4 regions of the Pseudomonas sp. 273 genome follow, and region 1 is predicted to be linked to each of the others. Evidence: riboswitches for the same ligand, from Rfam matches in the RefSeq annotation. Region 1 holds a riboswitch; each other region holds the start of a gene.
The links. A riboswitch is a leader RNA that binds a small molecule or an ion and turns the genes downstream of it on or off. The one in region 1 is predicted to bind cobalamin.
Positions count from the first base shown of each region.

Region 2: it holds a riboswitch for cobalamin, as region 1 does, so the genes downstream of both, cobO (cob(I)yrinic acid a,c-diamide adenosyltransferase) here and PKO50_RS01585 (TonB-dependent receptor) in region 1, are expected to answer to the same signal.
Region 3: it holds a riboswitch for cobalamin, as region 1 does, so the genes downstream of both, PKO50_RS20670 (TonB-dependent receptor) here and PKO50_RS01585 (TonB-dependent receptor) in region 1, are expected to answer to the same signal.
Region 4: it holds a riboswitch for cobalamin, as region 1 does, so the genes downstream of both, cobW (cobalamin biosynthesis protein CobW) here and PKO50_RS01585 (TonB-dependent receptor) in region 1, are expected to answer to the same signal.

Region 1 covers NZ_CP116775.1:334,296-337,495, forward strand. Annotated here, with positions in the region: gene PKO50_RS01585 (TonB-dependent receptor) at 162-2,027, opposite strand; cobalamin riboswitch at 2,112-2,312, opposite strand; gene eutS (ethanolamine utilization microcompartment protein EutS) at 2,624-2,959, shown strand; gene PKO50_RS01595 (EutP/PduV family microcompartment system protein) at 2,962-3,200, shown strand, end outside.
Region 2 covers NZ_CP116775.1:5,125,381-5,128,580, reverse strand. Annotated here, with positions in the region: gene PKO50_RS23325 (FUSC family protein) at 1-663, shown strand, start outside; cobalamin riboswitch at 686-907, shown strand; gene cobO (cob(I)yrinic acid a,c-diamide adenosyltransferase) at 1,133-1,744, shown strand; gene PKO50_RS23315 (cobyrinate a,c-diamide synthase) at 1,744-3,039, shown strand; gene bluB (5,6-dimethylbenzimidazole synthase) at 3,036-3,200, shown strand, end outside.
Region 3 covers NZ_CP116775.1:4,549,077-4,552,276, reverse strand. Annotated here, with positions in the region: gene PKO50_RS20680 (M48 family metallopeptidase) at 1-878, opposite strand, end outside; gene PKO50_RS20675 (LemA family protein) at 894-1,490, opposite strand; cobalamin riboswitch at 1,633-1,839, shown strand; gene PKO50_RS20670 (TonB-dependent receptor) at 1,986-3,200, shown strand, end outside.
Region 4 covers NZ_CP116775.1:5,933,809-5,937,008, forward strand. Annotated here, with positions in the region: gene cobM (precorrin-4 C(11)-methyltransferase) at 1-461, opposite strand, end outside; gene PKO50_RS27115 (cobalamin biosynthesis protein) at 496-900, opposite strand; cobalamin riboswitch at 1,000-1,191, shown strand; gene cobW (cobalamin biosynthesis protein CobW) at 1,283-2,335, shown strand; gene cobN (cobaltochelatase subunit CobN) at 2,436-3,200, shown strand, end outside.

The DNA of each region.
Region 1 (3,200 bases):
CCCGGCGGCGCCAAGGTTGGCCTGGGCGCCGTCCGCCCTGCCTGCGGAATCGCGGATGAATCCGCTCCTACGGGTGAGAATGCCATGCCTCACGGCAACCTGTAGGAGCGGGCCCTGCCCGCGAAATCGCGCGCAGGGCGCGCTCCTGCATGGGCCGATACCTACAACTCCGGCGTCCAGGTCAACGCCAGCAGCGCGGTGCGCCCGGCTTCCTTGTAGTGGAAGGTCTCGCTGGGGAAGCCCATGGGGTCGGTCGGGCGCTGGTAGCTGGCGCGGGCGTAGTCCTGGTCCAGCAGGTTCTGCAGCTTCAGGTCCCAGCGCAGCGTTTCACTGAACTGCCAGCTGCCGCGCATGTCGAGCACGCCGTAGCCGCCCAGGCGGTCCTGGTTGGTCGCGTCGGCGTAGCTGTTGCTCAGCGCGCGCCAGGTGCCGCCGACGCCGAAGGCGCCGAACTGGCGGTCCAGGTCCAGGCTCAGGGTGCGCCGGGCGCGGCGCGGCAGGGTGTGGCCGGTGTCGCGGTCGCGCGGGTCGATGATGCTCAGGCCGAGGTTGGCCTGCCAGCCGAGGACCTCGCGGGCCAGGCTGGCCTCGAAGCCGTCGATGCGCGCCTTGGCGATGTTCTGCGGCTGGTTGCTGGCGCTGTCCCAGGCGATCAGGTCGTCCACTTCCGTGCGGTACAGCGCGGCCTCAAGATGCGTGCCGGCGAAGTCGCCGCGCCATTGCAGCTCGTAGGTCTTCGAGGTCTCGGCCGCAAGGTCCGGGTTGCTGGCGCCGGGGTAGTAGAGGTCGCTGAAGGTCGGCGCGCGGAAGCCCTCGCCGTAGCTGGCGATCCAGCTCTGGCTATCGCCCACCGGCAGGGTGAAGGCGGCGTTCCAGCTGTTCTGCGAACCGTAGCGCTCATTGTCGTCGTGGCGCAGGCCCAGCTCGGTGGAGAAGGCCTCGCCCTTGAAACTGTGCTGGGCGAAGAAGGCGTGGTTGGTGCGGCTGTCCTCGGCGAAGGCGGTGCTGCCGTCGACCCGGTCCTCGTACCAGTCCGCGCCCAGGGCCAGCTGGTTGCGCGCATCCAACTGCAGGCGGTTGAACCAGCTGGCGGAATGCCGGGTGGTTTCCAGGGTGCCGTTGTTCCACACCTCGGCGGCGCCCACGGCCTTGTTGCGGTCGAAGCTGCGGCCCAGTTCCAGGCGGCTGTTCCACATCGAGGTCAGCTGGCCTTCGAGGTAGCCGCTGTAGCTGCTGACGCGGAATTCGTCGTGGGGCTCGGCGGGGGCGTAGCTGTAGGCGTCGTCGTATTCGCTGTCGCCGCGCTGGTCGTTGAGGCTGAAGCCGGCCTTCCAGTCCTCGTTCAGGCGGTGGTCCAGGTTCAGGTGCACGGCCTTGTTGCGCTGGCCGTCGTGGTCGCTGTCGGCGCCGACGTTGTCGCGGGTGTAGTCGTAGCCGCGGCTCTCGTCGAGGCTGGCGCCCAGGTCGAAGCGGGTGCGCTCGTCGCCGCCGGCGAGCGAGGCGCTGCGCTGGAAGGTGCCGTTGCTGCCGGCGGCCAGGCGCACCTGCGGGTGCAGGCCGGCTTCGCCGCGGCGGGTGAAGATCTGGATCACCCCGCCGATGGCGTCGGCGCCGTACAGCGCCGAGCGCGGGCCGCGGGTCACTTCCACGCGCTCGATGTTGTCGACGTTCAGGTAGTCCAGGCGGGCGATGCCGCTGCTCGCCGAGGCGATGCGCTGGCCGTCCACCAGCACCAGGGTCTGGCCGGGGTTGGTGCCGCGCAGGAAGTAGCTGGTCAGGCCGCCGGCGTTGCTCAGCTGCACGCCGGGCACCCGCTGCAGCAGCTCGGGGACGCTGCGTGCCTGCAGGCGCTCGATGTCGTCGCGGGTGAAGACGGTGTTGGCCGAGGTAGCCTGGCCGCGGGGTTCGGCCTGGCGCGCCGAGGTGATGACCATCGACGGCAGCTGGTAGGCCTGTTCGGCATCGTCGGTGGCGAAGGCCGCCGCGGGCAGCACGGCGGCGGCCAGGGCGAGACGGGAAAGTTTCATCGATGGGTTCCTCAAAAGTGGACTTTCGAGGAGGGCTGGGCAAGGGCGGGAGGGGCCGCGCTTGACGGTGCGGCCCTCCGCAACACCTGTCGTGCGTGTCGAGGGCGGTCTCCGGGCTGCCGACTCGCACGCTCCCGGCCTTCCCATGCGTGGCGCACAGTGGCGGATTGGAGCGCGGCAGGCGCGGGCCTGCGGTCGGTTACCGTTGCGGGGGCAGCGCAGGTCTTTCACCTGCTTCCCGTTACCTCGAACGAAAACGTGCGCACCTTACGAACAACGCCCCGGCCGGGCAAGTCGGGCCGATGCGGAACCTGTCTGTCAGATGCCCCTTTCCCCTACTCCCCGCCACCGCCATAGCTGCGCCCAGCCTGTGCCCGGACGCCTCCCGCCGGCTGCGACAAAGTCACTCAGCACGGCGTCGGCCGCGGGTCGCAGGCCTCGGCGGGAAACCGTCGATGCGGCGTCCTGCGGGCGTTCCAGCGGTTTCTCGTAGGAGTTTTCCGGTCTTGCGGGGCGGCGGAAAACTTTGCCGGATTTTGATAGGGCCGCCGTCCTGGCACTTGTTAGCTTCCTAAGCAGTTAGAGGAGCAGAGCACGTGTCCAAAGAGCGCATCATCCAGGAATTCGTCCCAGGCAAGCAGGTGACCCTGGCGCACCTGATCGCGCACCCCCAGGAGGAGCTGGCGAGCAAGATCGGCGTGCCCGGGGCCGAGGCCATCGGCATCATGACCCTGACCCCGGGCGAGACCGCGATGATCGCCGGCGACTTCGCCACCAAGGCGGCGAACGTGAACATCGGTTTCCTCGACCGCTTCAGCGGCGCCCTGGTGCTGCACGGCAGCGTCGGCGCGGTGGAGGAGGCGCTGGCGCAGACCTGCGCCGCCCTCGGCCGGCTGCTCGACTACAGCGTCTGCCCGGTGACCAGGAGCTGATGATGAGCGCGCAGCGGTATGCCCTGGTCGGCGGCGTCGGCGCCGGCAAGACCACCCTGTTCAACGCCCTGTGCGGCAACCCCGCGGCGGCGCGCAAGACCCAGGCGCTGGAATACGACCCCAGCGGCGCGCTGGATACCCCCGGCGAGTTCGTCAGCCACCCGCGCCTGTACCGCGCGCTGATCACCAGCACCGACGACGTCGACACCCTGGTCTACGTGCACCCCGCCGACTCGCTGGA
Region 2 (3,200 bases), 2.7 Mb from region 1:
TCGTCCTTCTGCATCTTCTATGTGAAGAACATCGGGCCGAGCAACGCGATGAGCTACGACCTCGGCCACTTCCTCAACTCGGCGCTGGCCACGGTGGTCGGCGTGGCCTTCGCCGTGCTGGTGTTCAACCTGGTGCGCCTGGCGCCGGGGCAGCGCCACTACCGCCGCGTGCTGGCGGCCATCCTCGTCGACCTGGCGCGGCTCACCCGCGGCCCGCTGCCGGTGGCGGAGGTGTGGTTCGACGGCCGCAGCGCCGACCGCCTGCTGCGCCTGGCGCAGTTCTACAGGAACCTGCCGGCCGAACGCCGTGCGCGCTGGCGCGGCGGCCTGCTGGCGCTGGACCTGGGCGACGAGCTGCTGTTCCTCCGCGCGCGCCTGGCCGCGGCCCGCGGCCCCGTACGGCGGGCCCGCGACGCCTACCTGCTGCGCCTGCACGACCTGCTGCTCGCCGGTGGCCCGCGCGCCGGCCGCGAGCAGGCCCTGGATGCGGCCAGCGTGGCGCTGTTCCAGGCCCTGGAGGGCGACCACCGGCTGCCGGCCGAGGACCGCGAACTGGCCCGCGCCACCCTGGTCCAGCTGCAGTTCATCTGGCTGCGCTGGTGCCGCCAGGACCCGGCCGCGACGCCGGCGCCGGCGGCGCGACCCATCGCCGCCGCCGATTGACCGGCCACCCCACCAGCCTCTAAGCTGCGCGCCTGCTACAGGTGCCTTCAGTCATGGCTGAAGGTGAAACAGGGAAGCCGGTGGAACCGAGCCTTTTCGGTCATTCCGGCGCTGCCCCCGCAACGGTAGGCGAGTCACGCGGTCGCAACAGCCACTGTGCCAACGGCATGGGAAGGCGCGGCCGGGGAAGTCCCAGGACCTCCACTCGCGAGCCCGGAGACCGGCCCGTAGCGACGACGACGCGCCGGAAGCCGTCGGGCGCTGCCCAGGCCGCGCTCCGATCGCCCCGCGTCATCCCGGTTTTTAGCCGCGCGGGTGAGAGCGGTGGAGCGATCAGGCAGATGAGCAATTCCCCTCCAGCCCCGGCCCCGCGCCGCCCGGCTGCGTTCCTTCGTCACTCCCGCATGCCCCATCAGCCACGGTGCCCCGGCGCCGCGAGCACGGCCGTCCGCGGCCAGGAGACAGAACGATGAGCGAGACCCCGGAAAAGGACGAGCGCCACCGCGCGCGCATGCAGCGCAAGAAGGAAGTGGTCGACGAGAAGATCGCCCAGGCCCGGGACGAACGCGGCGTGCTGCTGGTGCTCACCGGCAACGGCAAGGGCAAGAGCAGCTCGGCCTTCGGCATGCTCGCCCGCGCCCTCGGCCACGGCATGCGGGCCGGCGTGGTGCAGTTCATCAAGGGCGCCGCCAGCACCGGCGAGGAAGCCTTCTTCCGGCGCTTCCCCGAGGAAGTGCGCTACCACGTGATGGGCGAGGGCTTCACCTGGGAGACCCAGGACCGCCAGCGCGACATCGACAAGGCGCAGCAGGCCTGGGGCATCGCCCGCGAACTGCTGGCCGACCCGGCCATCGGCCTGGTGGTGCTGGACGAGCTGAACATCGCCCTCAAGCACGGCTACCTGGAACTGGACGCGGTGCTCGCCGACATCGCCGCGCGCCCGGCGCACCAGCACGTGGTGGTCACCGGCCGCGCCGCGCAGCCGGGGATGATCGAGGCCGCCGACACCGTCACCGAGATGGGCCTGGTCAAGCATGCCTTCAAGGCCGGCATCAAGGCGCAGAAAGGGGTGGAGTTCTGATGCCGCAAGCGCGCCAGTGCCCGGCGCTGCTGATCGCAGCTCCCGCCTCGGGGCAGGGCAAGACCACCGTCACCGCCGCCCTGGCCCGCCTGCACGCGCGCCAGGGGCGCAGGGTGCGGGTGTTCAAGGTCGGCCCGGACTTCCTCGACCCGATGATCCTCGCCCGTGCCAGCGGCGCGCCCGTGCACCAGCTCGACCTGTGGATGGTCGGCGAGGCGCAGAGCCGGCGCCTGCTGTGGGAGGCGGCCGGGGAGGCCGACCTGATCCTCATCGAGGGGGTGATGGGCCTGTTCGACGGCACGCCCTCGGCCGCCGACCTGGCGCGCACCTTCAACGTCCCGGTGCTGGGCGTGATCAACGGCCAGGCCATGGCGCAGACCTTCGGCGCCCTGGCCGTGGGCCTGGCCACCTACCAGCCGGGCCTGCCGTTCTCCGGGGTGCTCGGCAACCGCGTCGGCAGCCAGCGCCACAGCGACCTGCTGCGCGACAGCCTGCCGGAGTGGATCCGCTGGTACGGCGCGCTGCCGCGCAGCGCCGAGCTGGAGCTGCCCAGCCGCCACCTGGGCCTGGTGCAGGCCGAGGAGCTGGCCGACCTGGATGCGCGCCTGGACGCCGCCGCCGATGCCCTGGCCGCCAGCAGCGCGGTGGACCTGCCGCCGCCGGTGAGCTTCGCGGCGCCGGCCGCGCGCGAGGTGCCGCCGTCCCTGGCCGGCGTGCGCATCGGCGTGGCGCGCGATTCCGCCTTTGCCTTCCTCTACCAGGCCAACCTCGACCTGCTGCGCGAACTGGGCGCCGAGCTGTGCTTCTTCTCCCCGCTCAGCGACGAATGCCTGCCGGAGGTGGATAGCCTCTACCTGCCCGGCGGCTACCCCGAGTTGCACCTGGCACAACTGGAGAACAACCGCGCCATGGCCGCTGCCATCCGCGCCCATCACGCCGCCGGCAAGCCGCTGCTGGCCGAGTGCGGCGGCATGCTCTACCTGCTCGACGGCCTGACCGACGCCAATGGCCTATGCGGCCAACTGCTCGGCCTGCTGCCCGGCCGCGCCACCCTGCAGAAGCGCCTGGCCGCCCTGGCCCTGCAGGAGGTCGAGCTGCCCGAGGGCCCGTTGCGCGGCCACACCTTCCACCACTCGCTGCTGGACACCGGCCTGGAGCCGGCCCTGCGCGGCAGCTGCCCGAACGCCAAGCCGGTGGCCGAGGCGGTGTTCCGCCTGGGCCGCCTGACCGCGTCCTACATCCACTTCTACCTGCCGTCGAACCCGATGGCCGCCACCGCGATCTTCCGCCCATGACCGAGCACGCCTACAGCCCCGAGGAGCGCGCGGCCATCTACCGCGCCATCGCCGAACGCCGCGACATGCGCCACTTCAGCGGCGGCGAGGTGGCCCCGGAGCTGCTGGCGCGCCTGCTGGAAGCAGCGCACCAGGCCCCCAGCGTCGGGCTGATGCAGCCC
Region 3 (3,200 bases), 3.3 Mb from region 1:
GCGATGCTGGCCGGGTTGCGGGTGAACTGCACGGCGGAGGCGTCGGCCAGGTACTCGCGCTGGCGGTTCACCGCGGCCTTGATCAGGCTGCCGAAGAAGGTGCCGAGCGAACCCAGCACCCACAGGCAGAGGCCGGCGACGAAGGCCAGCGCGATGAAGCCCAGGGCCGAGCCGGAGCCGGCGTCGTTGCCGGCGTTGCTGCGCTGCACGCGGATGCGCGCGACGTCGTCGGCCGTGTGGCTGTCCCACAGGCCGCGGACCATGGTCTCGCCGATCAGGCCCAGCAGCAGGATGCCGTGCAGCAGCGCCACCAGGCGGGTGTTCAGGCGCATGTCGCCGTGGTGGATGTGGCTGAACTCGTGGGCGATCACCCCCTGCAGCTCGTCGCGGCTGAGCAGGCCGATGGTCCCGCGGGTGACGCCGATGACCGCATCGCGCGGCGTCAGGCCGGCGGCGAAGGCGTTGATGCCGCTATCCTCCAGCAGGTACACCGGTGGCACCGGGGCGCCCGAGGCGATGGCCATTTCCTCGACCACGTTGAGCACCCGGCGCTCGTCGGCGTCGCGGGCGTCCAGGTTGATCAGCCGGCCGCCCAGGCGCTCGGCCACGATGCGGCCGCCCAGGCGCAGCTGGCGGTGCTTGTACCAGGCGCCGAGCACCACCACGCCGACCACCACCAGGGCCACCCACAGGTAGAGCTCGAGGTCGGGCAGGCGCTGCGGCGAGGTCCAGTGGCTGGCGGGCTCGCCGATATGGCGCCAGAGCCAGCCCAGGACCAGGCTGGTGAGCGTCACCAGGCAGGTCACCGCCATGGCCAGGAGCAGGATCAGCCGCCCGGTCTGGCGGCGGGCGCGGTCCTGGTGCTGGAAGAAGTTCATAGGGCCGGCCAGCGCTTAGAAGCTGACCTTGGGCGCATCCTGGATCTGCTGGCTGTCGGCGAACTCCAGCGAGGCGGCGTCGGCCTTGTGGCCGAAGTTGGCGGCCAGCAGCACGGCGGGGAACGACTGGCGGTAGGCGTTGTACTCCATCACCGCGTCGTTGTACGCCTGGCGGGCGAAGGCCACTTTGTTCTCGGTGCTCGACAGCTCCTCGGTGAGCTGCTGCATGTTCTGCGAGGCCTTCAGGTCCGGGTAGGCTTCCAGGGTCACGTTGAGCCGCCCCAGCGCGCCGCCCAGGGCGCCCTCGGCGTTGGCCAGCTGGGCCAGTGCCGCGGGGGCGCCGGGCTGGCTGGCGGCGGCCTTGAGCCCGGCCACCGCGGCGTTGCGCGCGGCGATCACCGCTTCCAGGGTTTCCCGCTCGTGCTTGAGGTAGGCCTTGGCAGTTTCCACCAGGTTGGGGATCAGGTCGTAGCGCCGCTTGAGCTGCACCTCGATCTGCGCGAAGGCGTTCCGGTAGCGGGCGCGCAGGTTCACCAGGCGGTTGTAGATGGCGATGGCGCCGAAGAACAGCACGGCGAGGACGAGCAGTAGCACCAGGGAAGAAACCGACATGGGCAGTCCTTTTCGAGCGTCGGGAAGGTCCGCCGATGATAGCGGAAAGCTTCCACGACGGCAGGGAGGCCATCACAGGCTGCGCCCCGGCGCGGAAGCATGCTGTAAAGGGCCGCCCTTGACGCTCCGCCGCCCAGGTGGTCAGATGCCCGCCGTTCCAGGTGCCTCGTGCCGCCGTGCGCGAGGTGAAACGGGAAGCCGGTGCGTCGCCCTTGGCGGCAAGTCCGGCGCTGCCCCCGCAACGGTAAGCGAGCGGGGCATCCACGAGGCCACTGTGCTCCGGCATGGGAAGGCGGATGCTCCACGATCCTCGCGAGCCCGGAGACCGGCCTGGAGCGTTGTTGGCAAACCCGCGGTGGGCGGGCGTGAGCCGGATTCCGGTCGCGCCCGCGCCGGAACTCGCTGCGCCGCCTGCGAAATTCCCATTTCGAGGCGATCACCTTGCATTTCCCCTTCCCTGAATCCGTACCCCGGCGCGCCCTGTGGCTGGCCGGCCTGTGCCTGAGCCCCTGCCTGCATGCCGCGCCCCTGGGGCTGCAGGACGAAATCGTCAGCGCCCCTTCGGTGGAGTCCACCACCGTCGCCGAGATGGCCCGCTACGGCAGCAGGCTCGAAGTCATCGAGCGCGAACGGATCGAGCGCGCCGGCCCCAGCGCCGACGTCACCCGCGTGCTGCAGATGTACGTGCCGGGGCTATTCGTGGCGCCGAAGAACGGCCCCTTCGACTACGGCACCTACTCGCTGCTGGGCGGGCGCAACGACGACACCCTGATCCTGCTGGACGGCGTGCGCCTGAACAACCGCCTGTACGGCGGCCTCTACCTGGACACCCTGCCGACCGCCGCGGTGGAGCGCATCGAGGTGCTCAAGGGCGGCCAGGGCCTGCTGTTCGGCACCCAGGCGGTGTCCGGGGTGATCAACATCGTCACCCGCAGCGCGCGCAGTCGCGAGGCCTCCGGCGAGGCCAACCTGGGCCTGGACAGCTTCCGCGGGCGCAGCGGCGACGCACGCGTGGAGAAGGTGCTGGAGAACGGCCTGGGCGACCTCGGCCTGCTGGCCTACGTCAGCCACAACCGCTCCGACGGCTACAAGCCGTTCCGCGAGCAGGACATGACCGCCACCGTCAGCGACAAGCGCCGCTCCTACGACGTCAACGTGTTCGGCGCCAAGGCCATCCAGGCCTTCGGCGGCGATTCGCGCCTGGAGCTGTTCTACCAGTACGCCGACGCCGACCTGGACTACGCCCGCCCGGCCGACAACCGCCACACCACCAACGACCGCATCCAGCAGATCGCCACCGCCACCTTCGAGCAGCACCTGGGCGAGGACTTCAGCTGGTTCGCCAAGGCCCACCTGAACGACTGGGACACAAGCTACACGCGCATCTACAACCTCGCCGGCGGCGGCACCCGGGTGCTCAACCACAACGACTACTGGGGCTTCACCGACTGGGGTGCGCAGCTGGAGGGCAAGGCGCGCCTGGCCGGCGGCCACGAACTGGTCTTCGGCAGCGACAACCAGTGGTACAAGGGCCAGGACGATGTCCTCATCATCGACAACGACAAGGCCGAGTCCCACGCCCTGTACGCGCAACTGCGCCCGCAGGTGGACCTGCTGCCGAACTGGCACCCCAGCCTGGGCGTGCGCCGCGAGGAAATGAGCGGCGGCGAGGGCGCCACCGTGTGGATGCTCACCTCGCTGTACGACCTG
Region 4 (3,200 bases), 1.9 Mb from region 1:
CGCGCCAGGTCGCCCAGGGATTCCCCCTCGGGCATCTTCGTGCGGCTGGCGTAGCGGGTGAGGATCAGCGTCTGCGACACGTCCGGCAGCGTTAGCTCGCAGCCCAGCAGCGCGGCGCAGGCGGCGGTGGCGGTGACCCCGGGGACGATCTCGTAGGGGATGCCGAGCCGGCGCAGGTGCTGGATCTGCTCACCGATGGCGCCGTACAGCGAAGGGTCGCCGGAATGCACGCGGGCCACGTCCTGGCCTTTCGCGTGGGCCTCCGCCAGCAGCGCGACTATCTGCTCCAGATGCAGCTCGGCGGTGTTCACCACCACCTCGGCGCTGTGCCCTTCGAGCACCGCCTCGGGCACCAGCGAGCCGGCGTAGAGAATCACCGGGCAGCTGCGCAGCAGGCGCTGGCCCTTGACCGTGATGAGCTCGGGATCGCCGGGGCCGGCGCCGATGAAATAGACCGTCATGGGCGTTTCGCTTCGGATCGGGAAAGGCGCAAGTCTACCCCAGCCCGTAGGGAGCCATGGCCAGCGCGCAAGTAGCGTTGGCGCTGCGCCGCTTGGGCACGACCAGCCGCGCCGGGCCTTCAGCCAGCGCTTCGGCCAGTGCCAGGGCGGCAGCCTCAGCCACGCCAGCGCTGCCGGTGACCTGGCGAGCCCGCTCGGAAGTGGAAGTCAGGCGCTGCTCGTAAGGCGCCAGGCGCTGCGCATCCAGCAGTTCCAGGGGCAGACGAAGTTGCCGCGACAGGTCGCGCAGGCCACCTTCCAGGGCCTTGGCCTCGCTGCTGGCCAGGGCATTCAGAGCCGCCTCATCGAGGCCGGCCTCGCGCAGGCAGGCGCGCAGCAGGGCGAGCAGTTCGTCGGCGCCGCAGCCACGGCGGCACCCCAGTCCGGCAACCAGTATCACGCGGGCGATCCTTCCTCGGGCAATCGCCGGGCAGCACAGCACGGCCCAGGCAGAGCGTCAACCGGCCCGGTGGCGATTGACCACCCGCCGGGCACTGCGTAGCCTTTGCCGCTTCGAGGTTCTCCGGCCCGGCGCCGGAGCTAAGAGGGAACGTGGTCAAGGCCACGGCTGCCCCCGCAACTGTGAATGATCCAAACCCCTTCGAATGCCACTGCCCACGGGCGGGAAGGCGAAGGCCAGGCGCAAGCCGGATCGTGAGCCAGGAGACCTGCCTCGAACCAGCATTACCACAACCGGGCGGGGTGATCCGGTGGCGGCTTCCGACGCGCGGAACCTCCGTGCGCGCGCCCCTGCCTCCCGCCATCGCAGCGCAGAGGCGACCATGCAAACCCTGGCCAAGCTCCCCGTCACCATCGTCACCGGCTTCCTCGGCGCCGGCAAGACCACCCTGCTCCGGCACATGCTCGACAACGCCGAAGGCCGCCGCATCGCGGTGATCGTCAACGAGTTCGGCGAACTGGGCATCGACGGCGAAATCCTCAAGCAATGCTCCATCGGCTGCAGCGAAGAAGAAGCCGTGGGCCGCGTCTTCGAACTGGCCAACGGCTGCCTGTGCTGCACCGTGCAGGAAGAGTTCTTCCCGGTGATGCGCGAGCTGGTGGCGCGCCGCGGCGAGCTCGACCAGATCCTCATCGAGACCTCCGGCCTGGCCCTGCCCAAGCCCCTGGTGCAGGCCTTCCAGTGGCCGGAAATCCGCAACGCCTGCACGGTGGATGCGGTGATCACCGTGGTCGACAGCCCGGCGGTGGCCGCCGGAACCTTCGCCGCCCACCCCGAGCAGGTCGACGAGCAACGCAGGCAGGACCCGAACCTGGACCACGAATCGCCGCTGCACGAACTGTTCGAAGACCAGTTGGCCAGCGCCGACCTGGTGGTGCTGAACAAGGCCGACCTGCTCGACGCCGACACCCTCGCGCAAGTGCGCACCCACGTCGCCGAGGAACTGCCGCCGGCGGTGAAGATCATCGAGGCCAGCGCCGGCAAGCTGCCGCTGTCGGTGCTGCTGGGGCTGAACGCCGAGGCCGAGCTGCACATCGACAGCCGCCCGACCCACCACGACCATGAAGGGCACGAGGACCACGACCACGACGAGTTCGACTCCTTCCACGTCGACCTGCCGGAAGTGGAAGAGCGCGCCCTGCTCGACGCCCTCGAGCAACTGGTGGAGCGCCACGCGGTGCTGCGCATCAAGGGCTTCGCGGCCATCCCCGGCAAGCCCATGCGCCTGCTGGTGCAGGGCGTCGGCAAGCGCTTCGACAAACACTTCGACCGCAAGTGGCTGAGCGACGAAACCCGCGCCACCCGCCTGGTGGTGATCGGCCAGGAACTCGACCAGGCCAGCATCGCCAACGAACTGCGCACCGCACTGACCTGATGCCCTTCGTAGGAGCGAGCTTGCTCGCGAATGGCCCCGCAGCGGGGTTTGTTCGCGAGCAAGCTCGCTCCTACGCACAGCCCTCGACCAAGGCCGTACCATGCACCTGCTGCGCACCCAACCCGGCGGCTTCGTCCCCGACGACGGCATCGCCCACCTGGCCCAGACGCCCGCCGAGCTGGTCATCCTCTGCAGCGGCGATTCGCACCTGGCGCTGCTCGCCGAGGCCGCCCGCGAACTGCCGGCGGACTACCCGAGCCTGCGCCTGGCCAACCCCATGCAGCTGCAGAACCACGCCTCGGTGGACCTCTACGTCGACGAGGTGCTGCGGCACGCGAAAGTCATCCTGATCTCGGTGCACGGCGGCGTCGGCTACTGGCGCTACGGCATCGAGCAACTGGTGGCCCTGGCCGAGCGCGGCGCCACCCTGGTCCTGGTCCCCGGCGACGACAAGCCCGACCCGGAACTCACCGCCCTGTGCACCGTCGCCCCCGCCGAAGCCGAGCGCCTCTGGCAGTACCTGCGCCAGGGCGGCCTGGACAACGCCCGGCAGTTCTTCGCCAACCTGGCCAGCCGCTACCTGGGCCGCGCCTACCCCTGGGAGGAACCGCGCGCCCTGCCCCGGGTGGCGCTGCACCATCCCCGTCATGCCGCCGCCACGCTCGACCACTGGCAAGCCGAATGGAACGCCGACTGGCCGGTGGCGGCGCTGCTGTTCTACCGCACCCACCTGCAGGCGGCGAACACCGGTTTCATCGATGTCTTCTGCGAGCGCCTGCGGGCCCAGGGCCTCAACCCCCTGCCGATCGCCGTGGCCAGCCTCAAGGAAACGGCCTGCCTGGAGCAGGTCGAGGCGCTGCTGGAC